One region of the Methylobacterium sp. PvP105 genome, then DNA from elsewhere that is predicted to be linked to it. Evidence: predicted binding sites of a transcription regulator. Region 1 holds the regulator's gene; the other holds the start of a gene.
The links. The regulator PhoB, encoded in region 1, activates phosphate uptake and scavenging genes when phosphate is short. The targets are predictions, from matches to a motif close to TGTCATNNANCTGTCAT.

Region 1 (15,054 bases):
CTCGTCCACGGCGCGCACGACCGCGACTCCGTCCGGGGCAATGATCTGGCCATCGAGATCGAGGCCGCCCTCGCCTTCGGCACCGGGCATCACGGGACGACCCTGGGCTGCCTCCGCGCCCTGGTCTCGGAGCTCAAGCGCCGGCGCCCGGTCCACGTCCTCGACGTCGGTACCGGGACCGGGATCCTCGCCTTCGCGGCCGCCAGGGCCCTGCGGCAACCCGTGGTGGCCGGCGACCTCGACGCGGAGGCCGTGCGCACGGCCCGCGAGAACGCCCGCGCCAACGGGCTCGGCCCCTATCTCAAGCTCTACGAGGGGCCCGGGGTCCGCCACCGCCTCGCCGACCGGTCGCGCCATTTCGATCTCGTCTTCGCCAACATCCTGGCCCGGCCCCTCAGGCTCCTCGCGCCGACGCTGGCGCGGGTCGTCGCCACCGAGGGTGTGCTGGTCCTGTCGGGCCTGATCGAGCGCGACGTGCCCGGCGTGCTCTCCGCCTACCGCCTCCAGGGCTTCTCCCTCGTGCGGCGCGGCGTGATCGAGGGGTGGGTCGCCCTTGTCCTGACGCGCGGCGGTGCGGCACCGCGTCCGCGGCGCTGAACCGCGCGGAACCGCCCAGAACTCCGCGCGCGCCGGCGTGTTGTCCGGCCATGAGCCAGACGTCGCTCCACGATCCGCCCGCGGACCCGATCGCCGAGGGCGCCCGCGCCCGGGCGTGGGGCCGTCCCAAGGATGCCTGCCCCTATCCGGCCGATTCGCCCGCGCGCCGAGCGTGGATCGAGGGCTACGACGGCGCGCCCGCGGATCGCGCGCCGGACCTGCCGGTCACGAACGGCTGATCAGCGCGCGGTGCGCAGCCGGCCCGGCCGATCCGGCTCGTCCGCGGTCTCGGCCGGCGCCCCCGCCGTGTCCACCTGTGACACGGGCGCGCCGAGCGCCGCCATCAGCGCGCGCAGGCCGTCGATCCACTCCTCGAGTTCGGCGAGCGAGTCGAAACCGTCGCGGCGGACCACCGTGTCGGGCTCGATCGTCACGACGGCGTCGAAGCGGCCGTCGGGTCTGTCGCTGATCCGGTAGTAAACGCGGCGGGGCATGTCTGAGTAATAAGCGAAAATCCGCGGCGTGATAAGATTGCTAACGATTTTTAAGCACCGCAACCGACCTCCGACCGACTCTTTGTCGTGAGAACAGGGTGTTGCGACGCGGGAGCGGCGGGCGCTAGGCTCCGCGGATGACCGAGACCCGCACGTCCCGACCGCGTCAGCGCTTCCAGAGCTTCGACGACCCGAGCCACCGGAAGGGCGCCGAGCGGATCGAGGCGCTGCGGGCGGCCCTGCGCGCGACCGGGCTCGACGGCTTCGTCGTGCCGCGGGCCGACGAGCACCAGTCCGAATACGTTCCCGCCGACGCCGAACGGCTCGCCTGGCTCACCGGCTTCACCGGCTCGGCCGGGACGGCCGTGATCCTGATGGAGTCGGCGGCGCTGGTCGTCGACGGGCGCTACACCCTGCAGGCGCCCGAGCAGGTCGATACCGGCCTCGTCACGGTGGTACCGCTCGCCGAAACGACGCCGGAGGCCTGGATCGGCGCCAACCTGCGGCGCGATCAGGTGCTCGGCTACGATCCGTGGCTGCACACGCCGGACGGTCTGGCGCGCCTGGAGCGGGCCGTGACCCGCGCCGGCGGCGCGGTGCGGGCGGTGCCGAACCTCGTCGACGCGGTCTGGGCCGGGCGGCCGCGGCCGCCGGCCGGACCGGTGGTGGTCCACCCGGACGCGCTGTGCGGCGAGGCGTCCGCCGACAAGCTCGGCCGGATCCGGGCGGCGCTCGCCGAGGGCGGCTGCGACGCCCTGGTGATCTCCGACCCGCACAATCTCGCCTGGGCCTTCAACCTGCGCGGGGCCGACGTCGGCCACACGCCCCTGGCGCTGGGCTACGCGATCCTTCCGCGCGAGGGGCCGGCCCGGCTGTTCCTCGTCTCGCCGAACGTCGATCCGGCCCTGCGGGCCGCGCTCGCGCCGGTCGCCGAGATCCTGCCGCGGGCGGACCTGGACGACGGGTTGGCGTCCCTGGCGGGCGTGCGCGTCCGCCTCGACGCGTCGACCGGCGCCGTCGCCCTGAAGGAGAAGATCGAGGCCGCCGGCGGCACGGCCGATGTCGGCAAGGACCCGATCACCGGCATGAAGGCGGTCAAGAACGCCGCCGAGATCGCGGGCGCCCGCGCCGCCCATGTCCGGGACGGGGCGAGCGTCGTGCGCTTCCTCGCCTGGCTCGACGGGGCGGCCGCGGCCGGCGGCCTCACCGAGATCGCCGCCGTCGAGGCCCTGGAGGATTTCCGGGCCGCGGGCGGCGACCTGCGCGAGGTCTCCTTCCCCACCATCTCGGGATCCGGACCGAACGGGGCGATCGTCCACTACCGGGTGAGCCGCGCCACCGACCGGACGGTCCGGCCGGGCGAGCTGTTCCTGATCGATTCCGGGGCGCAGTACCCGGACGGGACCACCGACATCACCCGCACGGTCGCGGTCGGCGCGCCGAGCCCCGAGATGCGCGACCGCTTCACGCGCGTGCTGAAGGGGCACGTCGCCATCGCGCGGGCGGTGTTCCCGGTCGGCACGACCGGCGCCCAGATCGACGCCTTCGCGCGGGCGCCGCTCTGGCAGGCCGGTCTCGACTTCGACCACGGCACCGGTCACGGCGTCGGCGCCTTCCTGTCGGTGCACGAGGGGCCGCAGCGGATCGCCAAGACCGGCACGGTGGCGCTGGAGCCCGGCATGATCCTGTCGAACGAGCCGGGCTACTACGCCCGCGGCGCCTACGGCATCCGGATCGAGAACCTCGTCCTGGTCGAGTCCCGCGCGATCGCGGGCGGCGAGCGCCCGATGCTCGGCTTCGAGACGCTGACGCTCGCCCCCTACGACCGCCGGCTGATCCGGCCGGACCTGCTCGAACCCGGGGAGCGGGCCTGGATCGACGCCTACCATGCCCGGGTGCGCGAGACCCTGGCGCCCGGGCTCGACACCGCCGCGCGCGACTGGCTGGAGCGGGCGACGGCGCCGCTGGAGGGGTGAGCCGGCCGCACGGGACCCCGCACGGGACCCCGGACGGGACCCCGGACGCGGTCCATGGTAAGACCCGGCGCCACGGAAACGCCCGCGCCGGGCGAGAGACGCCGCGCGTGAAACCGCGACCGCCCCGCGCGCGAAGGGACAGCATGATCCGCCGCCTCGCCATCCTGATCCTGGCCCTCGCCGCGAGCCTCTCGGCCGCCGCGGCGCAGGGGTTTCCGCAGGGCTTCCGCACGCCCGCGGACCTCGTGCGCGCGAGCCTCGTGGCCGAGCCCGCCGCGGTCGCCGGCGCGCAGCCCTTCACGCTGGCCGTGCGGATGCAGATCAAGCCCGGCTGGCACGTCTACTGGCGCAATCCGGGCGATTCCGGCCTGCCCCCGGAGGTGACCTGGACCCTGCCGGCCGGCTTCAACGCCGGCGCGATCCGGTGGCCGGCGCCGGAGCGCATCCCGATCGCGACCCTCATGAATTACGGCTACGAGGGCGAGGTCACGCTCCTCGTGCCGGTGACGCCGCCGCCGAGCCTCGACCCGGCGGACCCGGTGCGGATCCAGGCGAAACTGACCTATCTCGTCTGCGAGACCGAGTGCGTGCCCGGCTCGGCCGACCTCGCCCTGACCCTGCCCGTGGGCAAGGCCGAGCCGGACCCGGCCAGCGCCGCGCTGTTCGCGCGCGCGCGCGCCGCGCTGCCCGTGCCGGCGCTCTGGCCCCTGCGCCTGTCGAGCCAGGGCGACACCCTGCGCCTCGATTTCGCCGCGACCGGTCTCAAGCCCGAGGCGCTCCGCAACGCCGCGTACTTCCCCTACGCCGAGACCGCGATCGACAACGCCGCCGCCCAGGTGATGACCGTCGACGAGACCGGCCTGCACCTGACCCTCGCGCGGAGCAGCCCGACCGATCCGGTGCCCACCGCGCTGCCCGGCGTCCTGACGGTCGACGAGGTCGACGCCGCCGGGACCCGCCGGCTCGCCTTCGCGTACGGGGACGAGCCGGTGCTCCCGGCCGCCGCGGCGCAGGCCCCGACCGCGCCGAACCCGGCCTCGACCGCGCCGGCAACCTCCGACTTCGACGCGCTGACCCTCGCGACCGCCGCGGCCTTCGCCTTCCTCGGCGGCCTGATCCTCAACCTGATGCCCTGCGTCTTCCCGGTCCTGTCGATCAAGGTCCTGAGCCTCGTGCGGCACGCGGGCGAGGGGCCGGCCCGGCTGCGGCTCCACGGCCTCGCCTACACGGCCGGCGTCCTGGCGAGCTTCCTGGCGCTCGCCGCCGCGCTGATCGGCCTGAAGAGCGGCGGGGCCGCGATCGGCTGGGGGTTCCAGCTCCAATCGCCCGCCGTGGTCGCGGGGCTCGCCTACCTGCTGTTCGCGATGGGCCTGAGCCTCTCCGGCGCGGTCCATGTCGGCGGGCGGCTCGCCGGCCTCGGCGACGGCCTCACCCGGCGCGCCGGCCTGAGCGGCTCGTTCTTCACGGGCGTGCTCGCCACCCTGGTGGCGACGCCCTGCACGGCGCCGTTCATGGGCTCGGCGGTGGGCTTCGCGCTGACCCAGAGCGCCGGCGTGGCGCTCGCCGTCTTCGCCAGCCTCGGCCTCGGCCTCGCCCTGCCCTTCCTGCTCCTGACCCTCTGGCCGCCGGCCCTGCGGGCACTGCCGCGGCCGGGCGCCTGGATGGAGACCCTCAAGCAGGTGCTGGCCTTCCCGGTCTACGCCACCGTCGCGTGGCTGATCTGGGTGCTGGCGCAGCAGGTCGACCCGCGCGGGCAGCTGGCGGCGCTGATCGGCCTCGTGCTCGTGGGCTTCGCCGCCTGGGCCTGGGAGCACGGCCGCGCCGCCGCGCCGCGGACGGGTCGGATCGCGCAGGCCGCCGCGGCGCTGGCGCTGATCGCGGTCGCCTCCCTCGCCGTCACCCTGCCCCGGAGCAGCGCCGCGCCGGCGGCGCAGGCCGCCGCCGACGGGGTCGAGCCGTTCACGCAGGCGCGCCTCGACGCCCTTCTCGACGCGCACCGCCCCGTCTTCGTCGACATGACCGCCGCCTGGTGCATCACCTGCGCGGTCAACGAGGCGACCTCGCTCAACACCAGGGCGGTGCGGTCCGCGATGGCCGAGCGCGGCGTGACCTACATGAAGGGCGACTGGACCAACCAGAACCCCGAGATCACCCGCCTCCTGGAGAAGCACGGGCGCAGCGGCGTCCCGCTCTACCTGCTCTACACCGGGACGGGGGAGCCCCAGGTGCTCCCGCAGATCCTGACCGAGGGGACGGTCCTGGCGGCGCTGGAGGCGGTGCCGGCCGCCGCGGGACGGAGCGCGGCGCTGGCGCGCTGAACCCGTCCGCGGTCCCCGGCGCCTGAGCAGAGACGGCGCGCCGGAGCGATCTGTCGCTCCGACGCGCCTTGGGGCCGCCTCAGGCCTCGAGCGAGAAGGTCTCGTCGAAGGCGTAGCCCGAGCCGCGGACCGTGCGGATCGGGTCGGCCTGGCGCGGGCCGTTCAGCGCCTTGCGCAGCCGCCCGACATGCACGTCCACCGTGCGCTCGTCGATGTAGACGTCGTGGCCCCAGACCCCGTCGAGGAGCTGCTCGCGGGAGAAGACCCGGCCCGGCGCCAGCATCAGGAATTCCAGCAGCCGGAACTCTGTCGGGCCCAGATGCAGCTCCTCGCCGCCGCGACGGACGCGGTGGCCGGTGCGGTCGAGCTCCAAATCGCCCGCCGCCAGCCGGTCCGAGACGTGGGCGGGCTTGGCCCGGCGCAGCAGCGCGCGGATCCGGGCGAGCAGTTCCGGCACCGAGAACGGCTTGACGATGTAGTCGTCGGCGCCCGTGCCGAGACCGCGGACGCGGTCGCCCTCCTCGCCCCGGGCGGTGAGCATGATCACCGGCAGGCGCTCGGTCTCCCGGCGCGCCCGGATCCGGCGGCACAGCTCGATCCCGGAGAGGCCGGGCAGCATCCAGTCGAGCAGGACGAGGTCCGGGATCCGCTCCGCCAGGAGCAGCTCGGCGTCGTCGCCGCGCGCCGCCGAATCCACCAGGAAGCCCTCGGCCTCCAGGTTGTAGCGCAGCAGCGTGGTCAGCGCCTCCTCGTCCTCGACGATCAGGACTTGCATGCTCACGTTCGACGACTCGTTCTACCGGCGGTCCCGCGGATGGTGCAGGAGGCGCCGCCCGGCCTCAACCTGCACGGTTACTGGCCCCGGCCATGCCCGCAGGAAGGCCGGGGTCGGGGGCTCACGGCGCCTGGAGTCCGTCCACCGTCGCGTAGTTCGACGCGTCGTTCTTCGGCCGGTCGCCCGCCAGGGTCTCGCCCGTGGCGAGGTAGTGGATCGTCTCGGCGATGTTGGTGGTGTGGTCGCCGATGCGCTCGACGTTCTTGGCGCAGAACAGCAGGTGCGTGCAGAACGAGATGTTGCGCGGGTCCTCCATCATGTAGGTCAGGAGCTCGCGGAACAGGGAATTGTACAGGGCGTCGATCTCACCGTCGCGCTCCCAGACGTCGTGGGCCGCCTGGACGTCGCGGCTCGCGTAGGCGTCGAGCACGTCCTTGAGCTGGCCCTCGGCGAGGTCGCTCATGTGGCGCACGCCGAGCACGATCTTCTGGGCCGGAGCCTGGTCGGAGATCGCCACCACGCGCTTGGCGACGTTCTTGGCGAGGTCGCCGATCCGCTCGAGATCGCCGGAGACGCGGATCGCCGAGATGGTCTCGCGCAGGTCGATCGCCAGCGGCTGGCGCCGGGCGATCAGCAGCACGGCGCGCTCCTCGATGTCCCGCTGCAGCGCGTCGAGGCGCTTGTCGGCGAGGATCACCGCCTGGGCGAGCGTGTCGTCCCGGCGCACGAGGGCATCGGTCGCCTCCGCGGTCATCTTCTCGGCGACGCCGCCCATCTCCGAGATCGAGCGACGCAGGTTCTCCAAGTCGGTGTCGTAGGAGGTGACGATATGGCCGGGCATGGCGGATCCTTCGATGGGGTCCCGGGGACGGCCCTCCGGGAGGTTTGCGGATCCGCCGACGCGCCGGAGACGCGAGCGGCGGTCCCGGGACCGGAGCGGCCCGGCAGACTAGCCGAAGCGGCCGGTGATGTAGTCCTGCGTGCGGCGCTCCGTCGGATTCATGAACATCCGGTTGGTCGGACCGAACTCGACGAGCTGCCCCAGATACATGAAGGCGGTGAACTGCGAGATGCGCGCCGCCTGCTGCATGTTGTGGGTGACGATCACGATGGTGAACTCGTCGCGCAGCTGCTCGATCAGCTCCTCGATGCGGCCGGTGGAGATCGGGTCGAGGGCCGAGGTCGGCTCGTCGAACAGGATCACCTCCGGACGCTGCGCCACCGTCCGGGCGATGCACAGGCGCTGCTGCTGGCCGCCCGACAGGCCGGTCCCCGGCTGCCGGAGCTTGTCCTTCACCTCGTCCCAGAGGGCGGCCTTGCGCAGCGATTCCTCGATCCGGCCGTCAAGCTCGGATTTCGGCAGCTTCTCGTAGAGGCGCAGGCCGAAGGCCACGTTGTCGTAGATCGACATCGGGAACGGCGTCGGCTTCTGGAACACCATGCCGATGCGCGAGCGCAGCTCGTTCAGGTCGACGGAGGGGCTGAGGATGTTCTCGCCGTCGAGCAGGATCTCGCCCTCCGCGCGCTGCTCCGGGTAGAGGCTGTAGATCCGGTTGAAGCAGCGCAGCAGGGTGGACTTGCCGCAGCCGGAGGGGCCGATCAGCGCCGTCACCTGCCGGTCGTGGAAGTTGAGGTTGACGTCCTTCAGCCCGTGGAAGCTGCCGTAGTAGAAGTTCAGGTCCTTGACGGCGATCCGCACGGGGCCGCCCTCTTCGGCGCGGTTGCGGTTCAGCTCGACCGTCGGGATCGCGGAGGCGGCGTTCATCGTCGTGTCCTCGAAAGGGGGCTCAGCGCGAGGCCTGCGGCTTGATCACGAGGCGCGCGATGATCGACAGCGCCAGGATGGTCGCGGTGATCAGGAGCGCGCCCGCCCAGGCGAGGCCCTGCCAGTTCGGGTAGGGCGAGAGGGCGAACTGGTAGATCATCACCGGCAGGTTCGCGACGCCGCCCATCAGGTTGGCCGAGAACCAGGAATTGTTGTTGAGCGCGGTGAACAGCAGCGGCGCGGTCTCGCCGGCGATGCGGGCGAGCGCCAGGATGATGCCGGTGACGATGCCGGCCGAGGCCGCCCGCCAGGTCACGCTCATGATCACCGTCGAGGGCGGCGCGCCGAGCGCCGCGCCGGCCTCCCGCAGGGTTCCGGGGACGAGGCGCAGCATGTCCTCGGTGGTGCGCACGATCACCGGCACGGCGATGATCGCCAGGGCCACGCCGCCGGCCCAGCCCGAGTAGGTGCCCATCGGCCGCACCATCAGCGTGTAAACGAACAGGCCGATCAGGATCGACGGCGCCGAGAGCAGGACGTCGTTGAGGAAGCGGATCAGGGCCGCCAGCTTCGAGCCGCGCCCGTACTCGGCGAGGAAGGTCCCGGCCATGACGCCGACCGGTGTGGCGATCAGGATGCCGATCCCGGTCAGCACGAGGCTGCCCAGGATCGCGTTGGCGATGCCGCCGCCCTCGGAGCCCGGGCCCGGGGTCGGGTTGGTGAACAGGGTGGGCGTGAAGCCGCGCACGCCCTGGACGATCAGCATCACCAGGATCGAGCCGAGGACCAGGGCGCCCACCACCGTCGCGGCGGTGCAGGCGACGCGCAGGGCCCGGTCGGCGACGCGGCGTCCCTGGCGGACGCGGCCGGGGCGGCGTTGGGCGGCCGGGGCGATCGTGCTGGAGGAAACCATCGCGCGTGCTCCTCAGGCGGCCTTGACGCGGCGCGTCAGCAGCCGGGCGATGATGAGCACCACGAAGGTGATCACGAACAGGATGCAGCCCAGGGCCATCAGCGCGTTCAGCTGGAGGCCGTCCGCCTCGTTGAACTCGTTGGCGATGCGCGACGCGATGGTCGAGCTCGGGTCGAAGATCGAGGCCGAGAGCCGGTTGGCGTTGCCGACCACGAAGGTCACCGCCATCGTCTCGCCGAGCGCCCGGCCGAGGCCGAGCATGATCGCGCCGATGATCGAGACCGCCGCCTGCGGCACCAGCACGTGGCGCACGACCTCCCAGGTGGTGCAGCCGATGCCGTAGGCGCTCTCGCGCAGCACGGTCGGGATCTGGTCGAGCATGTCCCGGGCGATCGAGGCGATGAACGGCACGATCATGATCGCCAGGATGATCCCGGCGGTGAACACGCCGACGCCCGACGGTACCCGGGCGTAGAACAGCGTGCCGACGATCGGCATGCCCTCCACGAGGTTCGAGACCGGGATCTGGACGTAGCGCGCGAAGAGCGGCGCGAACACGAACAGGCCCCACATGCCGTAGATGATGCTCGGCACGGCGGCGAGCAGCTCGATCGTCATGGCGACCGGCTTGCGGGCCCAGCCCGGGCAGAGCTGGGTGAGGTAGACCGCGATGCCCAGCGAGACCGGCACGCCGATCAGCAGGGCCAGGAAGGCGGAGGCGACGGTCCCGATCACCGCGACCAGGGCGCCGTACTGCTCGGTCCCGACGTTCCAGGCGCTGGAGGTCAGGAAGCCGAAGCCGAACTCGCGGAAGGCGGGCCAGCCGCCGTACAGGATCGAGCCGAGGATGCCGGCGAGCACGAGCAGCACCAGCAGGGCCGCGCCGTACGAGCAGGTCCGGAACAGCGTGTCGAGGCTCCGGCTCGGCGCCTTCCGCGCGGTCGCGGTACGGGTTCGGCCGAGGGCGATCGATTCGGTCAAAGCGGGCATCCGCGGTTCTCTGCGAAGGGGGGCGTGGTAGCGCGCTGCGTTCCCGGAAGCGAGGGAGGAGGTTCTCACCTCCTCCCGGCCACGCTCACATGTTGAGGACAGGCTTGCCGTCCTTGCCCTTCACGTCCTTCCACTCCTGGTGGATCAGTTCGACGACGTTGTCCGGCAGCGGGACGTAGTCGAGGTCGGTGGCGAGCTTGTCGCCGTTCTTGTAGGCCCAGTCGAAGAACTTCAGCACGGCGGCGGACTTGGCCGGATCGGCGGCGTCCTTGTGGACCAGGATGAAGGTCGCCGCCGTGATCGGCCACGCCTCCTCACCCGGCTGGTTGGTCAGCGAGATGCCGAAGCCCGGGGCGGCCTTCCAGTCGGCGCTGGCGGCCGCGGCCTGGAACGCCTTGTCGTCGGGCTGCGGGTACTTGCCGGCCTTGTTCTGCAGCAGGGCGTAGGAGAGCTTGTTCTGCTTGGCGTAGGCCGACTCGACGTAGCCGATCGCGTTCGGCACCTGCTTCACGGTGGCGGTGACGCCCTCGTTGCCCTTGCCGCCCTGACCCACCGGCCAGGAGATCGTCGTGGCCGCGCCGTACTCCTTCTTCCAGGGCTCGGAGACCTGGGACAGGTAGGTGGTGAAGATGTTGGTCGTGCCCGACGCGTCGGAGCGGTAGACCGGGGTGATGTTGGCGTCGGGGAGCTTCAGCCCGTCATTGAGCTTGGCGATCCGCGGATCGCTCCACTTCGCGATCTTGCCGGCGTAGATGTCGGCCAGCACGTCGCCGGTGAGCTTGAGCTTGCCCGGCTCGATCCCCGGGATGTTCACGACCGGCACGACGCCGCCCATCACGGTCGGGAACTGGACGAGGCCGTCCTTGGACAGCTGCTCGGCTTTCAGGGGCGCGTCCGTGGCGCCGAAATCGACCGTCTTGGCCTGGATCTGCTTGATGCCGCCGCCGGAGCCGATCGACTGGTAGTTGAGGCCCGAGCCGGTCTCCTTGCGATAGGCCTCGGCCCACTTGGAGTAGACCGGGAAGGGGAACGTGGCGCCGGCGCCGGTGATATCGGCGGCGAGCGCCGCGGACGCCAGCTGAACCGTCGCGAGGCCGACGGCGAGCGCGTAAGCGAAGGGTCTCAAAGGAATCTCCGTTGCCGTCGGGCAAGAGCCTGCGCTGCCCCGCCGGCAAGCCCATGCCCGCGGCAGAGCCCTGCGGCCGATCTTCCGAAGAGACCCAGCGCCGGCCGCCCGATGGCCGGGCGGTTACGACAAGTAGATGACACCCGGATGACACGCGGGGTGACACGGCGCTCCGCCCGGGCGCGGCACGGTTCCGGGCTCTCGCGCGTTCCTCTCTGCCAGGAGCGGCAGCCGGCAGCAGAAGGACGCGCGGATCGTGGGCGGCGACGAGGTGGGTGCAGCGACGGAATCCGATCCGGCCTGGCAGGCCCTGCACGCCGAGCGGGAAGCCGTGGAGCGGGCCCTGGCGCTGGCGCAGGCCCGTCAGAAATTCAGCCGCGATCCGGAGGCGGCCTCGGCGGCGCGCGTCGAGGAGGCGGAGCTGCTGGTGAGCCTCGACCGGGTGCTGACGCTGATTCGCGCGGCCGAGTATCGTCGGCGGCCGGGCGCGCGCCGCTGGTAGCGCCCGCGGTGCCGGGTCAGACCGCCCGGCGCAGCTCCCGCTCCTTCTGGCGCAGGCGCAGGAGCAGCTCGACATGCGTGTCGGTGATCGGCTGCGTGTCGACGCTGCCCTCGTAGACCGTGCGGAGCGTGAGGCCGAGCTGGCGGGTGTCGACCGCCCGCTTCAGAGGCTGTCCCGCAGGCAGAGACCCATCGGACTCGACGACTGACGGCTTCATGGCTCCCTCCCGCCCTTCCACCGCCCAAACCTGCCGCGGTACCGGGATGGCCGTACTCTCACGATGAATGGTTAACGAATCATTACCTTCAACCAACGGTTAAGGTTGTCGCCCGACTACGCGTCGGCGCCCTGCAGGAGCCGCGCCGCGGCCGCCCGGGCCTCGTCGGTGACGGTGGCGCCCGCCAGCATCCGGGCGATCTCCTCCCGGCGCTCGGCGACCGGCAGGCTCGCCACGCGCGTGGCGACGCGGCTGGCCCCTTTCACCGGCGCCTTGGCGATCAGGAAATGCGTCTCGGCCCGCGCGGCGACCTGGGGGGCGTGGGTCACCGCCACCACCTGCACGGTGGCCGCCAGCCGCGCGAGCCGCATCCCGATGGCGTCCGCCACCGCGCCGCCCACGCCGGTATCGATCTCGTCGAAGATGAGCGTCGGAGCCGAGCCCTTGTCGGCCAGCACGACCTTCAGCGCCAGCATGAAGCGCGACAGCTCGCCGCCCGAGGCGACCTTCATCATCGGGCCGGGCTTGGTCCCGGGATTGGTCTGGGCCCAGAACTCGACCCGGTCGGTTCCCGCCGGATCGCGGGAGTCCGGGTCCGTGGCGATCTCGGTGATGAAGCGGGCCCGCTCCAGCTTGAGCGGCGGCAGCTCGGCCTTCACGGCCGCGTCGAGCTGCTTGGCCGCCCGGCGCCGGCCGGCGCTGAGCTTCTCGGCCGCCTCGGTATAGGCGGCCTCCGCCGTCGCGAGCGCCTGCTCCAGTCCGGCCAGCGCCGCCTCGCCGGCATCGATCGCCGCCACGTCGCCGGCGTAGCGCTCCGCCAGGGCCGCGAGGTCGTCGGCCGGGACATCGTACTTGCGCGACGCGGCGCGCAGGGCGAAGAGCCGCTCCTCGACGCGCTCCAGGTCGCGGGGGTCGAACTCCGTCTCGGCCACCGCCGCCTCGAGGACCGCGCGGGCCTCGTCGAGGGCGACCATGGCGGCGTCGAGGGCGTTCACGCACGGGTCGACCAGGGCCGGCAGCTGCGCGGCGCGCCGCTCCAGCTTGCGCAAAGCGGCCGAGAGGTGCGGCACGCCGGAATGGGGGCCGCCGACGGCCTCGAGCGCCTCGTTGAGCTCGCGCGCGACCTTCTCGGATTGCTGCATGATCGTGCGGCGCTCGGCGAGCTGGGCCTCCTCGCCCGCGAGCGGCGCGAGGGCGGCGAGCTCCTCCACGGCGTGGCGCAGGAAGTCGGATTCCTTGCGGGCGGCCTCCACGCGGGCGCGGTGCTCGGCGAGCTCGGTGCGGGCCGTCCGCACGGCCCGCGACGCGGCCGCGACCTTGGCGAGCTGGCTCTGAAGCCCGCCGAAGGCATCGAGGATCGCCCGGTGCGAGGCGGGGTCGGCCAGCGCCCGGTCGTCGTGCTGCCCGTGGATCTCCACCAGGGCCGCGCCGATCGCCCGCAGGACCTGCACGCCCACGGGCTGGTCGTTGACGAAGGCGCGGGTCCGGCCGTCCGCCATCTGGGTCCGGCGCAGGATCAGGTCACCCTCGGTGTCGATCTCGGCCTCGGCCGCGATCCGGCGCGCCGGATGATCGAGGGGCAGATCGAACACGGCCGTGACCGCGCCCTGCGCCTCGCCGTGGCGGACCAGACGGCCGTCGCCGCGGCCGCCGAGCGCCAGGGCGAAGGCGTCGAGCAGGATCGATTTACCCGCGCCCGTCTCTCCGGTCAGGACGCTGAGCCCCGATCGGAAATTCAGTTCGAGCCTGTCGATCAGGACGATGTCGCGGATCGCGAGCTGCGCCAGCATGCGGCGACGGGGATTCCTCAGGATGGGACCGCAGACATAAGGCCGCCGCGGCTCGGATTCACCCCAAAAATGCGTCGCACCGCGCGGATGGTGCAACGCGCCGGGGGCCGCAATGGGAAAGGCCCGGAGCGGCGGCTCCGGGCCTCGATCTCTCGCGTCCCGGCCCCGGGCGGGCCGGGCGGCCTACTCGGCCGAGGCGGTCTTGCCGGTGACGGTGCGGAAGATCTTCGAGAGGAACGAGCTCTTCTCCTCGCGGGGCTCGACCCCGTTCTGGGCCAGGAGCGCGTGCGCGTCCTTGTACCAGGGGCTCTCCGGGAAGTTGTGGCCGAGCACCGCGGCGGCGTTCTGCGCCTCCTGGGTGATGCCGAGCGCCCAGTAGGCCTCGGTCAGGCGCTCGAGCGCCTCCTCGGCGTGCCGCGTGGTCTGATACTTGGCGACCACGTCGCGGAAGCGGTTGATCGCCGCCGGGAAATTGCGCTTCTCGAGGTAGAAGCGGCCGATCTCCATCTCCTTGCCGGCGAGCTGGTCGCGGGTGATCTGGATCTTCGCCTTCGCGTCCGCGGCGTATTCCGACGTCGGGTACTTCTGGACCAGCTCCTGCAGCGCGACGAGCGCCTTCTCGGAGCGTTCCTGGTCGCGGGTGACGTCCGGGATCTGCTTGTAGTTCGACATCGCCATCAGATACTGCGCGTAGGCGGCATCTTTGCTGGCCGGGTGGCGCTGCAGGTAGCGCTTCGAGGCGCTGATCGCGTCGTCGTACTTCTGGCCCTCGTAATTGGCGTAGGCCGTCATCAGCAGCGCCTTCCGGGACCACTCGGAATACTGGTACTGCTTGTCCAGATTGTCGAATTTCTTGACCGCGCCCTCGTAGTCGCTGTCCTCGAGCTTCGCCAGACCGTCGCTGTACAGCTTGTCGGCCGGGACGTCCGGCACGACCTCGGGCTTGTACTTCTCGGCGAAGATGCTGGTCGGGTCGAAGTCGCAGCCGCCGAGGCCCAGGCCGAGGACGGCCACGAAGGGCACCGCGAAGGCCGCTGCCCGGCGATGACGAATGGTGACAGGCATCTGGCGCTCTTTCCCGGAACCGGCGCCGTTTCGCGCCGTCATGCCATCGCGTGGGTGGATCCGGCCCGCCCCGGGCCGTGCCCGCCGTTCACGGACCGTTAAACCCTGCCGTTCGATTCGGGCACGAAAGCGGCAAGGCTGCGGCGGCCAGGATCGGTCGCGGGCTGTGTCCCGCCGGTCACAGGGGCTACAGGTCGCCCGCGAAGGCGGCGATGCCGAGGCCGACGCCGAGCTCGGACAGCACGGTCTCGCGGCGCGAGCCCTGCGCCTCGACGACGGCGTAGTTCGCCCGGTCGGCGAAGAGGGCGGACAGCACCCCGACATTCATCCGATGGCCGCCGCAATAGGAGCGGTAGGCGCCCTGGATCGGCAGGCCGGCCAGGGCGAGGTCGCCGATGGCGTCGAGGATCTTGTGGCGGACGAACTCGTCCTGGAAGCGCAGGCCCTCGGGATTGACCACCGCGGTCTCGCCGACCGCCACGGTGTTCTCCAGCGAGGCGCCGAGGGCGAAGCCGGCCTTCCAGTA
Region 2 (15,054 bases), 1.8 Mb from region 1:
GCGCGAAGTCGACCAGCCGGTGGGTGTAGTCGAAGGTCGGCCCGAGCACCTGCCCGCCCGGAAGGTCCTTGAAGGTCGCGGAGATCCGGCGCTCGACCGCCATGGCCCCGGTGTCGACCGGCGCGGAGGCGCCGAAGCGCGGCAGCGTCGTCCGGTAGGCGCGGACGAGGAACACCGCCTCGACCATGTCGCCCCGCGCCTGCTTCAGCGCCAGCGCCGCGAGGTCCGGATCGTAGAGCGAGCCCTCGGTCATGACCCGGTCGACGAGCAGCGCCATCTGCTCCCGGATCTGCGCCACGGAGAGTTCGGGCAATGCGGGGTCGCCCCGGCGCGTCTCGGCGAGGAGCCGGTGGGCGTTGTCGATGGCGGCCTCGCCGCCCTTCACGGCCACGTACATGGGTCAGGCCTCTGTGACCGTCGTGGAGCGCGGGAGACCGGCCACGCGGCCGGGCGCCGTCAGGATCAGGTCGACGCCGAGGGGGAAGGCCGCCCGGTTCTCGGCGAGTTGCGCCGCGAAGCCGTCCGGCAGCGGCGCCGGCGCGATCCGGGCGGTGCCCCGGATGCCGGGACCGGACAGGTGCAGCCCCTCCCCCTCGGCGACCGCGTCGAGGGCGAGCACCAGCGTCGTGGCGGTGTCGGGATAGGCCGGCGTGCCGGGGGCGAACCGGCTCAGCGGCGGGCACCGCGCGGGCTCGCGGACCAGCGCGAAGGCGGCCGCGGCCGGGTCGCCGGTGAGCGGCGCGCCGGTGTGGAAGCGCAGGAATTCCGCGACCTCCGGCGCCGCGGCGAGGACCGGATCGAGCCAGACCGGCGTGTCGGCGTCGGTGAGCGTCAGCGCGACGGCGGCCAGTTCCGGCGTCAGCGGCGCGGGCGGCGCGAGGTCGGCGACGAGCGCCCGGACGCGTCCGGGACGGGCGAGCGCGTCCATGACGGCGCGGAAGGTGCCCTGCGCGTCGTGGACCGGATCGGCGAAGCCGGGGGCGAGCATGCTCAATCCTCTCCGCGGGCGAGGGTCAGGAAATCGACGCGGGTGGCGGCCGTGCGCCGGGCCGCCCGCGCTCGGGACTCCGCGAGCCGCCGGGCGGCGGGCTCCAGGGCGGCCTCGACCCGGGCGCGCCGGCCCGGATCCTGCCAGAGGGCGTCGAGGATCGCGGCGAGCCGCGCCTTCGTGCGGTCGCGTCCGAGATGGTAGGCGAAGCCGGCCGGGCCGTCCGCGAGGCGGATGGCGGCCCGGGTCACGCTGACCTCGCCGAGGTTGAACGGCCGCCCGTCGCCGCCGATCCGGCCCGAAGCCATCACGAGGCCTGTCTCCGGCACGCGCAGATCCGCGGCCGCGGGCGCATCCAGGCCCGACAGGGCCGCCTCCAGATCCGCGCGGCTCGCCTCGGCGCAGAGGGCCATGACCGTCTGGCGCGCCGCGGTCTCGCCCTCGGATCCGGCCTGTCTCGGGGTCGTCGTCATCGCGAATCCCTTCGTCGCTCGGTTGTATAGGTGTATAGACAACTGGCGTGCGCCGCACAAATGAAGTTTGGATGACAGCATGGATGCGCAGGAGCAGGCGGCCGGCCTCGTCCGGGGCGAGGGGCTGACGGCGTGGCGGCAGATCGCCGACGCGCTGACGGCCGAGATCGCGGCGGGGCGCTACGCGCCGGGGCAGCAACTGCCCGCCGAGGCCGCCCTGGCGGCGCGGTTCGCGGTGAACCGGCACACGGTGCGGCGCGCCCTCGCGGCGCTCGCGGAGGGCGGCCTCGTGCGCGCCAGCCAGGGTCGGGGCACCTTCGTGGAGGAGGCGCCCCTCGCCTACCCGATCGGGCCGCGGACACGCTTCTCCGAGATCGTCGCCGGGGCCGGGCGCGAGGCCTGGGGCGACCTCGTCGCCTCGGCCACGGTCCCGGCCGGGCCCGAGCAGGCGGCCTCCCTGGCCCTCGCCCCCGGCGCGCCGATCCTGGAGCTGCTGACCGTCCACCGGGCGGACAGCGCCCCGCTCTCGACGGCGCTGACCTGGCTGCCGCTGCCGCGCTTCGCGGGCTTCGCCGAGGCCTACGCCGAGCGGGGCTCGATCACCCGGGCTTTCGCGACCTGCGGCGTCCACGACTACACCCGGCTCTCGACGCGGATCCGGGCCCGTCCCGCGGATTCCGCGGAGGCGCAGCGCCTCGACATCGCGCCGGGGCGGGTCGTGCTGGTGGTGTCGAGCGTCAACATCGATCCCGCCGGCGTGCCGATCCAGGCGAACCGCACCCTGTTCGCGGCCGACCGGGTGGAGCTGGTGATCGGGGGGTGATGCGGTGTCCGCGCGACGGCCTCGGCACAGCGTCCTCGCGAGCGGAGCGAAGCGATGACGACGAGGGTCCGTCACCCGAGCGCGCGAACCGGACGCCGTACGATACGAGCCGTCCGGGCCATCCTGTCATCCCGAGGTGCCGGAGCGCAGCGGAGGCCTCGAAGGAGGGCTCCAGCTGGCGCGCGGTGGCTCGAGCCCTCCTTCGAGGCGGCCGCGCCGCACCTCAGGCCGCACCTCAGGATGAGGGGGTGGATGGGACGGACCGCCCGCTGCGCGGCCTCCTTCAGCGCGCCGCCGGCCCGATGATCGCCCGGCGCAGACGGGTCGAGATCCAGTCGATCGCCGCCACGGTCACGAGGATCATCAGCACCAGGAAGGCGACCTGCTGCAGCTCCAGCACGCGGATCAGCTCGGTGAGGTACTGGCCGATGCCGCCCGCGCCGACGATGCCGATGATCGTCGCCGAGCGGGTGTTCGACTCGAAGAAGTACAGGACCTGGCTCGCCAGCACCGGCAGCACCCCGGGGATCAGCCCGAAGCGGATGCGGTGGAGCGCCGAGCCGCCCGAGGCGACGACGCCCTCGCCGGCGCGTCGGTCGCAGGTCTCGATCGCCTCGGAGAACAGCTTGCCGAGCGCCCCGAAATCCGAGCACGCGATCGCGAGCGCCCCCGCGAACGGGCCGAGGCCGACGACGTTGATCCAGATCAGCGCCCAGATCAGGACGTCGACCGAGCGCATCACGTCGAGGCCGCGGCGGACCGCGAACCGCGCGAACGGGTTGGGCACGACGTTCCGCGCCGCCAGGAACGCCACCGGGAAGGCGAGGATCGCCGCCGTCAGCGTGCCCAGGAAGGCGATGCCGAGGGTCTCGCCCAGCGCGTGCAGGAAGGTCCAGAACTGGCCCTCCGGCGACGGCGGCAGCATCAGCACCGCGAAGGTGCCGAGCCGCCCGAGACCGTGGAGGATCCGCGCCACCGAGAAGTCGAGGCGCCAGGCGCCGAGCGCCGCGAGCCCCACCAGGACGACGAGCAGGGCGGCGAGCCGCGCCCGCCCCGGCCAGTCGGTGCGGAACTGCGCGGGGTAGCGCGCGCGCAGGCGGGCGAGGTCGGCCCGGGCCGCCGCCCGCAGGGCCTCGGGACGCGCGCTCATCGGGCCTGCTCCGCGCCGATCAGGCGGTGGCGGACCCGCTCGGTGACGAGGTCGATGCAGAAGACGGTCAGGATGATCAGCACGAGGATCGCGCTCACGTCAGCGTAGTAGAAGTTGCGGATCGCCACGAGGAATTCCTGGCCGATGCCGCCGGCGCCGACGAAGCCCATCACCCCGGCCCCGCGCACGTTGATCTCGAAGCGCAGCAGCGCGTAGGAGGCGAAGTTCGACAGGACCTGCGGCAGCACCGCGAAGCGCACCGTCTGGACCCAGGTCGCGCCCGAGGCCGACAGGCCCTCGACGGGGCGCATGTCGATGTTCTCGACCACCTCGGAGAACAGCTTGCCCAGCGCCCCCGTGGTGTGGATCGCGATGGCGAGCACGCCCACCATCGGGCCGAGGCCGAAGGCGATCACGAAGATCAGCGCGAACACCACCTCGGGGACGGTGCGGCACAGTTCCAGGAGGCGCTTGGCGCCGACGCGCAGCGCGCGCGACCGCACGAGGTTGGCGGCGGCCACGAAGCTGAGGGCGAAGCCCCCGAGCCCCCCGAGCAGCGTCCCGAGATAGGCCATGAGCAGGGTCTCGCCCAGCAGGCCCAGCCATTTGGGCAGGCCCCAGTACCAGGCGCGGACGTCCTCCAGCGGGTGATCGAGGCCGATCGGCGGCAGGATCTGCTGGATGTAGGCGGTGAACTTGCCGATGTTCTCGGCGAGGACCAGCGGCCGCACCTCGGCGATCAGCCCGGCGACCACGGCGAGCGCCGCCACCAGGGCGAAGCCCGCCAGCGTGCGGCGGCGGGCTTCCCCGGTCGCCGCCGCGTAGAGGCCGGAGAGGGCGGCTGCCCGCTCCGGCGACAGGGGTGTCAGACCGCGCAAGGCGGGCGGCTCCGGATCAGGACTTCCGGCGCTGCTCGTCGTTGAAGCGCAGCATGTCGATGATCGGCTGGTAATCCTTGAGGGTCACCGGCGTGAGATCCTGGTCCTTGCCGTCGGAGAGCCGGTCGAACGCGGCCTTGTCGGCCTTCGGCAGGGCCACGAAGGCGTCGCGGATCTTGGCCTTCAGGTCGTCCGGCAGGCTCGCCAGCACGGCGAATGGCCCCTCCGGCAGGAAGTCGGACTTGAACACGACGCGGAAGTCCGACTGCTGCATCGGAGTGCCGTCGGGCTTCTTGAGCATGCCCTTGGCGGCCATGCGGGTGACCATCGTGTCGGTCTCGGAATTCCACAGGTTGGCGGCGGCGTCGGCGGTGCCCTGGGTGAGCGCCAGCACGGCGTTCTCGTGGCTGCCGGCGTAGAAGGTCTTGCCGAAGAACTTCTCCACGTCGTAGCCGGCCCGCTTCAGGAAGAAGCGCGGCGCCTGGTTGCCCGAGGTCGAGTTCGGATCGACCAGTGCGAGGTTCTTGCCCTTCAGATCCTCGACGGTCTTGTAGGGGCTGGAGGCCAGCACGTAGACCACCGAATAGTAGCCCGAGGCGCCGGTCTCGTGCTTCTGGTTGACGATCGGCTCGATCTTCACGCCGGTCATCACGGCCCGCGCGAAGGAGGCCGGCCCGTACCACGCGATCTGGATGTTGCCGGCCCGCTGGCCCTCGATCACGGCGGCGTAGTCGCTCGCCACCCGCAGCTTCACCGGCACGCCGAGCGTCTTGGTCAGGTAGGCGGTGAGCGGCGCCCACCGGTCGGCGGTGCCCGAGGCGTTCTCCGCCGGGATCACGCCGAGCGTCAGCTCCGGATACTGGGCCTTCCAGTCCTGGGCGGCGGCCGGCAGGCCGAGGAGGGCGAGGGCCGCGGCGGCAGCGAGGGTGCGTCGGGTGATCATCGGGTCGTCCTTCGTGGCGGCGTCGGCGAGGTTCGGCCGGCCAAGGGCCGGTCGGGCGTTTCCAGAGCGGTGCTCGTTGGCAGTGCTCGTTGGCAGTGCTCGTTGGCGGTGTTCGTTGGGGCCCGGGGCCCGGATCAGGCGCCGAGGGCGGCCTCGCGGACCGGCCGGGCCGGCACGAGACCGGGCCGGCCCGGCATCGCGGCCCGCTGCTCCGCCTCCCGCTGCGCGGAATCGTCCAGCACCTCGCCGGCCTCCAGGCCGTAGAGCCGGCGTGCCACGTCCTCGGTCAGGTCGAAGGGGCCGCCCTCGAACACGACCCGCCCGGCCGCGAGGCCGACGAGGCGGTCGCAGTAGGCGCGGGCGAGGTCGAGGGAGTGCAGGTTGCACAGCACGGTGATGCCGTAGCGCCGGTTCACCTCGGCCAGCGCGTCCATCACCAGGCGGGTGTTGCGCGGGTCGAGGGAGGCGACCGGCTCGTCGGCGAGCAGGATCTCGGGCTCCTGCACGAGGGCGCGGGCGATGGCGACCCGCTGCTGCTGCCCGCCCGACAGGCCGTCGGCCCGCTGGCCGGCGAACTCGCCCATGTCGAAGCTCTCCAGGGCGGCGAGGGCCATGGCCCGGTCCTCGGCGGACCATTGCCGGAGCAGGGAGCGATAGGTCGGCACGTGGCTGAGGCGCCCCATCAGCACGTTCGTCATCACGTCGAGGCGGCCGACGAGGTTGAACTGCTGGAAGATCATGGCGCAGCGGGTGCGCCATTCCCGCAGGGGACGGCCGCGCAGGGTCGTCACCTCGCGGCCCTCGTGGAGGATGCGCCCCGAACTCGGGTCCGCCAGCCGATTGATGAGGCGCAGGAGCGTCGACTTGCCGGCGCCCGACCGGCCGATCACCCCGACGAAGCTGCCGGGCTCGATCCGGAGCGACACGCCGTCGACGGCGCGCCGGTCGCCGTACTGGCGCGTGAGATCCTCGATAACCAGCATGCAACCATCCGCCGCGGAGTGGCCGCACGTAAACGCCGGTTTCACGACGATTGGATGACGTATTCGGAACGATTATATTTGCCGGCGCAACATCTCGGTTATTTCGATAGCCGACTTAATCTTCGCAGCGCTCCAGGAACGCCTCGATCGGCAGGCCGCGGAAATCCGGCAGCGCCCGGCGCAGGCGCTCGTGGTCCCAGTCCCACCAGGCGAGGCGCATCAGGCGGGCGGCGATCGCCTCGGGGAAGCGGCGCCGGACCGGCCGGGCGGGATTGCCGACGACGATCGTGTAGGGCTCGACGTCGCGGGTGACGATGGCGCCCGCTCCCACCACCGCGCCGGTGCCGATCGTGCGCCCCGGCAGGACGACCGCGCCGTGGCCGATCCAGACATCGTGGCCGATCGCCACCGGGCTCGCCCGGCGCCGGTCGAAGAAGGCGGGCTCGTCCGATTCGTCCGGCCAGTAGGCCCGCGCCCGGTAGGTGAAGTGCGCCTGGGAGGCGCGCTCCATCGGGTGATTGCCGGGATTGATCCGCACGCTGGCGGCGATCGAGCAGAACTTGCCGATCGCGGTGTAGATCACCTCGCCGTCCTCACCGATGTAGGAATAGTCGTCGAGGATTGTCTCGGTGAGCCGGGTGCGGGCGCCGACCTCGGTGTAGCGGCCGAGGCGGCTGTCGACGACCCGGGCGCTCGGATCGAGCGCGGGTTCGAGGCCGAGGGGGCGGTCAACCACGGGCTTCTCCGAAGGGCAGGCGCGCCAGGAGCCGGAACGGCTCCGACCCGTCCTGGATCAGGAGGCTGACGGCGTCGATCCGCAGGGGCTCCGGCCCCGCGGCGCCGTAGGCTTCGGACAGGCGCCGGTGCCAGGAATCGCGATCCGCCTCCGGCAGGGCGTCGGTCAGGGTCATGTGGAAGCGGAAGGCCTCGAACACGTACGGGTAGCCCCAGCGCGCGAGGAGCGCGCGGCCGCGCGCGTCGAGGCGCTCCGGGCGGCGCTTGGCGCGCTCGGCCTCCGTGAGCGGCGCCCGGAACGGGTCCAGGGCGGCGACGCATTCGGCCGCCAGCAGCCCCAGCTCCGGCGGCGGGGCCTCCGGCACCAGGGCGAGGAACGGTCCGAGGGCGGCGACCCGGAGCGGGCCCACCGCCACCGGCGGGTGCGCGGCCGCGAGGTCGCGGGCGGCGGCGACGAGGTCGGCCTCCGCGGCGCACGGGGCGAGGCGCAGCGGCGCCTTGAGGGTGGCGTGGAACCCGTAGACCCGCGCGCCCGCCGTGACCGCCGCGAGATCACCGAGCCCCTCCGGGTGCGCGACCGGCAGCCCGGAGACGTTGTCGGTGCCGAGGACCGCGCGCCCGAAGGCTTCGAGGCGGGATCCCGGGGTGGGCAGCCAGTAGAGGGCGTAGCGGCGCGACACGTCAGGGCCTCCGATCGCCGGGCGGTCAGGCCGTCGGCGCGTAGGAGCGCGCGCCGGCGGCCCGCCGGGGGCGCACGTCCATGGCGTTGCCCCGCCACACGATGGCGCTCCGCATCCAGGCGCCGAGCCAGATCGCCGGGATCAGGGCGTCGCGCGCCAGGAAGGCCGCCAGCGTGCGGGGCGAACGGTGCCAACCCGCGCGGACCGCGAGCCGGTGCTCGGCGGCATAGCACAGGGCGGCGAGGCCGGCAGCGCCGGCGAGGCCCGCGAGGCTGCCGGCCCAGAGGGCGACGAGGAGCGCCGGCAGCAGGACGCCGCTGCCGATCTCGGGGGCGAAGAACAGCGGGAAGGTCACGCGGCGCAGGCGCGCCCAGCGCAGCTGCCGCGCCCAGACCTCCCGGAAGCCGCGCGGGCCGAGCGGCTGCTCGAACGGGCTCGCCACGAGGTGGACGCGCTTGCCGGCGGCGCGCACGAGCTTGGTGGCGGCCGCGTCCTCCGCGATCTCGGCGGCGAGCGCCTGGAGCCCGCCCTGCGCCTCCAGGAAGGGCTTGTGCCAGAGCATGCTCTTGCCCTGCGCGAAGCCCAGGCCGAAGGCCTCGGCGGCGTATTGCCAGCGCGCCTGGAGGGTGTTCAGGAAGGCGCACTCCACCTCCGCCATGAAGCTGCCCGGGCGGGCGCCGGCCGGGGTGGAGCAGACGAGGCCGGTATCGTCGCGCCACGCCGCCTGGAGCCGCTGGAGGTAGTCCGGCGGCATGGCCACGTTGGAATCGGCGAGCACCACCCAGTCGTGGGCGGCGGCGCGCCAGCCGCGCAGGCAGTTGTTGAGCTTCGGGTTCGCGCTGACGCGCTCGTCGCCGCTGATCAGGCGGGCCGGCACCTGCGGGTGGGCCTCGATCAGGCGCTCCACCATCGGCACGATCGGGTCGGCCGGGTCGGCCACGCAGAAGATCAGCTCGTAGGCCGGGTAGTCGAGGCGGAAGCTGCGGACGAGCATCTCCTCGCTGTACGCCTCGACCCCGCGCAGCGGCCGGACCAGGGAGACGGGCGCGCCGGCGGGGAATTGCGACGGGCCGTGGTTCCGGCCGAGGCGCCGGGCCGCGACGGCGATGCTGCCGGCCTGGACGAGGGCCAGGAGCGCGCCGAGGGACAGGGCCGGCACCGTGGCGTCAATCATGCGGATCCCTCGTGCGATCGGGCGAGCGGTCCGGTCCGCTAGCGGCTCGACCGCGTCAGGCGTGTGACAGCGCCGCCCGGCGCTCCCGGTCCCGGTCACCGACGCGGCGCGTCGCGTCGCGGGCCGTCACGGGCCGTCACGGGCCTGCCGTCGCCCGTCACCCAACCGTCACCGCTCCATCTTAATCCCGGCTCACCACCACGTAGAATTCCGCGAGGGTTCATGTCCGATTCCGCCGTGATGCCGTCGGGGGCGGTGGGAGGCCGGCGGGCGGGCGGTCCGCGCCTCGACCACGGGACGCATCTCGGCGGGGTGGTCGCGTTCCTCCTCGTCCTGGTGGCGGGCCTCGGCTACGCGGTGGTGAGCCTCGTCGCCGACATGAACGCGGTCGGCGAGGCGCCCCTGGCCTACGGCGCCTTCGCGCTGCTCGGCCTCGCCCTGCTGATCGCCCTCGCCTTCGAGTTCGTGAACGGCTTCCACGACACCGCCAACGCGGTCGCCACGGTGATCTACACCCACTCGATGCCGCCGCTCGTCGCGGTGATCTGGTCGGGTGCCTTCAACTTCCTGGGCGTGATGCTGTCCTCGGGCGCGGTGGCCTACGCGATCGTGACGCTGCTGCCCGTCGAGCTGATCCTCAACGTCGGCTCGCACGCGGGCTACGCGATGATCTTCGCGCTCCTGCTGGCGGCCATCATCTGGAACCTCGGGACCTGGGCCTTCGGGCTGCCGAACTCGTCGTCCCACGCGCTGATCGGCTCGGTGCTCGGCGTCGGCCTCGCCAACCAGCTGATGAACGGCGGCGACGGTACCGCGGGCGTCGACTGGACCCAGGCGCTCAACGTCTTCAAGGCGCTGCTGTTCTCGCCGGTCTGCGGCTTCGTGCTCGCGGCGCTGCTGCTGCTCGCCCTGAAATTCACGGTGCGCCGCAGGGACCTCTACGAGGCGCCCGAGGGCGACGCGCCCCCGCCCCTGTGGATCCGCGGCCTGCTGATCCTCACCTGCACGCTGGTCTCGTTCTTCCACGGCGGCAATGACGGGCAGAAGGGCATGGGCCTGATCATGCTGATCCTGATCGGCGCCGCCCCCACCGCCTACGCGCTCAACCGCACCATGGCGGACGACACGACGCCCGCCTTCGTGCAGGCCTCGACGGCGGCGAGCGCGGTGTTCTCCGCCCGCGCCCCCGGCGCGGCGGTTCCGGACGCCGCCGCCGCGCGCCGGACGGTGACGGAGGCGCTCAAGACCAAGGCGCTGAACACGCCGCCCGTCTACGCGGCCCTGGCGGCGCTCTCCGACGACATCGCCGCCAGCGTCAAGAATTACGGGGCGATCCGGACGGTGCCGGCCGCCCAGACCCAGAACCTGCGCAGCGACATGTATCTCGCCGCCGACGCGGTGCGCGTGCTGCCGAGCGCCGGGGCCGACTTCTCGGAGACCGACAAGGCGGACCTGAAACGCTACGCGGGCCTGCTGAACGACGGCACGCGCTACATCCCGGGCTGGGTGAAGGTCTGCGTCGCCCTGGCGCTGGGTCTCGGCACCATGGTCGGATGGAAGCGCATCGTCGTCACGGTGGGCGAGAAGATCGGCAAGACCCACCTGACCTACGCGCAGGGCGCCTCGGCCGAGATCGTCGCCGCCGGCACGATCGGGCTGGCCGAACTCTACGGCCTGCCGGTCTCGACGACCCACATCCTGTCCTCCGGCGTCGCCGGCACCATGGCGGCCAACGGCTCGGGACTCCAGATGTCCACGGTGCGCAACATGGCGCTCGCCTGGGTCCTGACCCTGCCGGCGGCCATCACCCTCGCGGCCGTGCTGTTCTTCATCCTGCGCCACGTGTTCTGACGCGGGCTCGGCCCGGGCGGGCCGGAGACCGCGGTCCGCCTCCGACGAGGCGGCCCGGTCTCCGGCTTCCTGCAGCGCCCCCCGACGCTTCAGGAACTCGCCATCGCCCGCACGAAGGCCAGGCAGGTCCGGCGCGCCGCCGGACTGTCGATCGTCACGAACGCCGACACGAGGTCGGCCGCCTGGGTCATGGCCGCGTCGGGCCGGTCGGCATCCGGGTAGAAGCTCGCCACCGGCACGTCGAGGATGCCGGCGATGCGGCTCAGGGCGTCGCTGGCGCGCGCCGTCTCCGGGGACGGCGTGCGGGTTCGGGCCGGATCCGCGGAAGCGTCGGGCGCCATCGCTCAGGCCGCCTTGTGGCCGAGCTGGATCGCCCGGGCGATCTCCGAGCGCCGCGCGGCGTAGCCCGGTGCCACCATCGGGTAGTCGGCCGGCAGGCCGTACTTCGCCCGGTAGCGCTCGGGGGTGAGGCCGTGCGCGGTGAGGTGGCGCTTCAGGGTCTGGTAGGACCGGCCGTCGATGAAGCTGATCAGGCCCGTGTCTTGGATCGACGCTTCGACCTGCGGCTGGCTCAGCCCGACCCCGCCGAAATCGGACGGCGCGCGGCGGAGCACCGCGATCGCCGCGTGCACTTGGTCGATCAGCGCCGGCAGGGCCGTGACCTCGATCGCGTTGCGCGAGACGTAGGCCGCGACGATCGCGCCGACCTTCTCCAGCATGAAAGTTGAACGGTGGTCGGTAAGGTGGTCCATCTGAGACATCGCTGTTCGAGGGCGTCCCACCATTCGGGCCTCGTCCCCGAGCGGCCGGCTCGCACCGGGTGTCGCGCGGAGGAAGGCTGAGCAACGGTTCAGCCGGCGGGACATTTCTACCTCAAGTTGATTTCTCTCCGTTTCTTGAGGCTGCAGATAATATACAATATGAGCGGACGGCGGTTTGTCCGACGGCGCGAGGTTTTTTGCTCCACCGCGCAACGGACGGCATTCCGGCCATGGTTACTGATGTGTTCACTGTTTTCGGCCGCCGAGATCGGTGCCCGAACTCGACTTCGGCATCGGCGGTCCCGCGTCGCGCCCGCTCGGGCCGTCCCGCCCGCTTCGGCCGGTCCCTGCGCCGGGCGCGCGGTGGGCCTCGCGTCTCGGTCCCAGCGGGCTGTCGCGGGATCGGGTCCATGCGGACTTCGGTCTCGACCGCCGGCGGACAGGGCCGCACCCATGGCGGAGATCGGGTTGGACCTCCGCGTCGCCGGTCTCGCCGGGCGGACGGCCCGGGAGGTGCCCCGGCCGATCCGCGGCAGCGGCGCGGTCCCGCGGGCGAGGGCCTATGGCGCGGCCGTCCGCGGCGATCCCGACCCCGACCCACCCCGGTGGACCTGTCGCCGCGCCGGCCGGTCCGTGCCTCGGCCGAGGCGCGCGGCATCGCCAGCCACGCCCACACCGCCCGCCGCTTCAAGGTCCGTCGCGGCCTGAAGCCCCGCGACGACCGCTGGCGGCCCGCGCCGCCGCCCGAGATGGGCCGCCCCGGCCGCGCCGGGGCGGCGGGCCGGCTCACGCCGCGCGGTCGCTGCGGCGCAGGCTCGCCGGCATGGCGAAGAGCGCCAGCCCGGCGGCCACGAGGCAGAGCACGCCGATCCCGTAGAGCGCGGGCGTCGTCGAGCCGGTGAGATCCTTCACCCAGCCGACCATCACCGGGCTGACGATGCCGCCGAACTGCCCGAGCGTGTTGATCAGCGCGATCCCGCCGGCCGCGCCGACGCCGGTGACGAGCTTGGCCGGCAGCGTCCAGAAGGTCGGGATCGACGCGACGATGCCGGCCCCCAGCAGCGCCAGGGCGAACATCAGCGGCACGATGTGCTTGTCGAACAGGCCGGCGCCGAAGAAGCCGAGCGCCGCCGCGATGGCGAGGCCGGCGACGAATTTCGGCCGCTCGCCCGAGGCGTCGGACAGGCGTCCGATCACCACCATGCTGATCGCCCCGCAGATGTAGGGAATCGCCGTCAGGAAACCCACCGAGGCCGCCTGCCCGCCGCTCGCGGTCTTGATCAGGTCCGGCCCCCAGAAGTTCAGCCCGTAGGAGCCGATCTGGAGCAGGAAGTAGATCAGCGCGATCAGCAGGAAGCCCGGCTGCTTGATCGCCCCGATCAGCGAGTGGTCGCCGATATCCCGGTTGTGGTGGGCGATCCGGCTCGACAGGAGCGCCTTCTCGGGCTCGGACAGCCAGCGGGCGTCGGCGATCCGGTCGTCGAGGCGCGTCAGCACGAGCATTCCGAGCACGAGGCAGGGCAGGCCGCCGGCCAGGAACAGCCATTGCCAGCCGGCGAGGCCCCCGACGCCGTTGAGGCCGCCGAGGATCAGGCCCGCCACCGGCGCGCCGAAGATCCCCGAGAAGGCCGAGGCCACGAACATGAACGAGGTGATGCGGCCGCGATGCGAGGCCGGGAACCAGATGGTCAGGTAGTAGAGGATGCCGGGGGCGAAGCCCGCCTCCATCGCGCCGATCAGGAAGCGCAGGGCGTAGAAGTGCCACTCGCTGCGGATGAAGATCATCAGCGCGGTGGCGATGCCCCAGGAGATCATGATCCGGGCGATCCAGCGCCGCGCCCCGACCCGGTAGAGGAACAGGTTCGAGGGCACCTCGAAGATCACGTAGCCGACCACGAACATGCTCGCGCCGAGTCCGTAGGCGACGTTGCTGAAGCCGAGGTCGCTCTGGAGCTGGAACTTGGCGAAGCTGATGTTGATGCGGTCGAAGAACGCGAACATGTAGCAGATCATGATCAGCGGCATGAGCCGCCACGCGACCTTGCGGACGACGCCGGTCTCCGTCACCGCGCCGGTCTCGGCGGCGGCCGGCGACCCGGACAGGGCTGCAATCATGGTTTCCTCCGTGGTGTGTTCTTGAGGGACGTGTCTTGGGCGGTGCCGCCTTCGGACGGGCGGCTTTCCGCGAAGTCAGGTTCGGGCGCAGCTCACGGCACACGACGGCGATGCCGCCTTCGCCGGACGAGGCGCGGGTCCCCTCTCCCGTTCGGGAGAGGGACAGGGTGAGGGATCAGGTCTGTCCGGATGAGAAGCGTCCTGCCGGCACGTCGACGGTGTGCCACATCCGGAGAGTTCTCATCCCTCACCCCGACCCTCTCCCGTTCGGGAGAGGGAGCGCGTCGCGTCCGACGCGTGGGGCGGGCCATTGTAAGGCCGCCCCTCTCCGTCTCCGGCTCAGGCCGCCCGGGCGGGGGCCGGATGCAGGTCGCAGGGCCGTCCGGCCTTGGCGACCTGGCCGGGCACGTCGTGGCCGACGAGGCGCGGCAGGTCGCGCGACAGGCCGATCAGCGCCGGGAGGTCGAGGCCCGTCGGCACGCCCATCTCGTGGGCCATGCTGACGAGATCCTCGGTGCAGATGTTGCCGGTGGCGCCGGGCGCGAACGGGCAGCCGCCCAGGCCGCCGAGCGCCGCGTCGAAGCGCCGGGCGCCCGCGTCGTAGGCCGCCAGCACGTTGGCGAGGCCGAGGCCGCGGGTGTTGTGGAAGTGGAGCGTCAGGCGGCCGGGACCGACCAGGGGCAGGACCCGCGCGACGAGGCGGCTCACCTGCCGGGGATTGGCCATGCCGGTCGTGTCGGCCAGCGTCACGCCGTCGACGCCCAGCGACAGGTAGCGCTCCACCTGCGCGACGACCGTGTCGGCGGGCTGGTCGCCCTCGAACGGGCAGCCGAAAGCCGTCGCCACCGTGGCGTTGGTGCTGACGGGGGCGCCGCGCACCGAATCCATGATCCGCGCGAAGCCGGCGATCGAGTCGGCCGGACTCATGCCCATGTTGGCGCGGTTGTGGGTCTCGCTCACAGAGGCGACGAGGTTGATCTCGTCGACCCTGGCGGCGAGCGCCCGCTCGGCGCCCTTCGGGTTCGGCACCAGGGCGACGTAGACGGTCCCGGGCCGGCGCCGGATCCCGGAAAAGACCTCGGCCGCGTCGGCGAGGGCCGGCACCGCCTTCGGCGAGACGAAGGACGAGACCTCGATCCGGCTGAAGCCGGCCTCCGAGAGCGCGTCGATCAGGCGGATCTTCTCCGGGGTCGGCACGAAGACCGGCTCGATCTGGAAGCCGTCCCGGGTCGCGACCTCCTGGACGATCAGCGCGTCGCCGCTCATGCCACCGCTCCCTTCTCGCGCAGCGCGGCGATGCGCGCCGGGTCGAGACCGAGCTCGGCGAGCACGGAATCGGTGTGGGCGCCGAGGGCCGGCCCCTGCCAGCGGACTTCGCCAGGCGTGTCGGAGAGCTTCGGCACGATGCCGGGCATCTTCACGGCCGTCCCGCCGGGCAGCTCCGCCTGCAGGATCATGTCGCGCGCCTGATAATGCGGATCGGCCACGATGTCGGCGACC

Region 2: J3A75_RS25735 (inorganic phosphate transporter) is a predicted target of PhoB. The motif match lies at 8,983-8,999, and genes of this name have one in related genera.

The regions. Positions count from the first base shown of each region.
Region 1 covers NZ_JAGIPA010000001.1:3,503,407-3,518,460, forward strand. Annotated here, with positions in the region: gene J3A75_RS17160 (50S ribosomal protein L11 methyltransferase) at 1-597, shown strand, start outside; gene J3A75_RS17165 (Rmf/CrpP family protein) at 648-836, shown strand; gene J3A75_RS17170 (hypothetical protein) at 837-1,091, opposite strand; gene J3A75_RS17175 (aminopeptidase P family protein) at 1,229-3,067, shown strand; gene J3A75_RS17180 (protein-disulfide reductase DsbD family protein) at 3,211-5,385, shown strand; gene phoB (phosphate regulon transcriptional regulator PhoB) at 5,465-6,160, opposite strand; gene phoU (phosphate signaling complex protein PhoU) at 6,282-7,001, opposite strand; gene pstB (phosphate ABC transporter ATP-binding protein PstB) at 7,110-7,925, opposite strand; gene pstA (phosphate ABC transporter permease PstA) at 7,948-8,838, opposite strand; gene pstC (phosphate ABC transporter permease subunit PstC) at 8,851-9,828, opposite strand; gene pstS (phosphate ABC transporter substrate-binding protein PstS) at 9,914-10,954, opposite strand; gene J3A75_RS17215 (hypothetical protein) at 11,211-11,456, shown strand; gene J3A75_RS17220 (hypothetical protein) at 11,473-11,673, opposite strand; gene recN (DNA repair protein RecN) at 11,790-13,463, opposite strand; gene J3A75_RS17230 (outer membrane protein assembly factor BamD) at 13,647-14,528, opposite strand; gene lpxC (UDP-3-O-acyl-N-acetylglucosamine deacetylase) at 14,716-15,054, opposite strand, start outside.
Region 2 covers NZ_JAGIPA010000001.1:5,273,664-5,288,717, forward strand. Annotated here, with positions in the region: gene J3A75_RS25680 (carbon-phosphorus lyase complex subunit PhnI) at 1-397, opposite strand, end outside; gene phnH (phosphonate C-P lyase system protein PhnH) at 401-988, opposite strand; gene phnG (phosphonate C-P lyase system protein PhnG) at 991-1,461, opposite strand; gene phnF (phosphonate metabolism transcriptional regulator PhnF) at 1,541-2,284, shown strand; gene phnE (phosphonate ABC transporter, permease protein PhnE) at 2,568-3,434, opposite strand; gene phnE (phosphonate ABC transporter, permease protein PhnE) at 3,431-4,312, opposite strand; gene phnD (phosphonate ABC transporter substrate-binding protein) at 4,329-5,255, opposite strand; gene phnC (phosphonate ABC transporter ATP-binding protein) at 5,390-6,238, opposite strand; gene J3A75_RS25720 (chloramphenicol acetyltransferase) at 6,354-6,974, opposite strand; gene J3A75_RS25725 (DUF1045 domain-containing protein) at 6,967-7,653, opposite strand; gene J3A75_RS25730 (ceramide glucosyltransferase) at 7,679-8,827, opposite strand; gene J3A75_RS25735 (inorganic phosphate transporter) at 9,050-10,678, shown strand; gene J3A75_RS25740 (hypothetical protein) at 10,768-11,019, opposite strand; gene J3A75_RS25745 (MucR family transcriptional regulator) at 11,023-11,430, opposite strand; gene J3A75_RS25750 (MFS transporter) at 12,226-13,554, opposite strand; gene J3A75_RS25755 (hydroxymethylglutaryl-CoA lyase) at 13,894-14,820, opposite strand; gene J3A75_RS25760 (CaiB/BaiF CoA transferase family protein) at 14,817-15,054, opposite strand, start outside.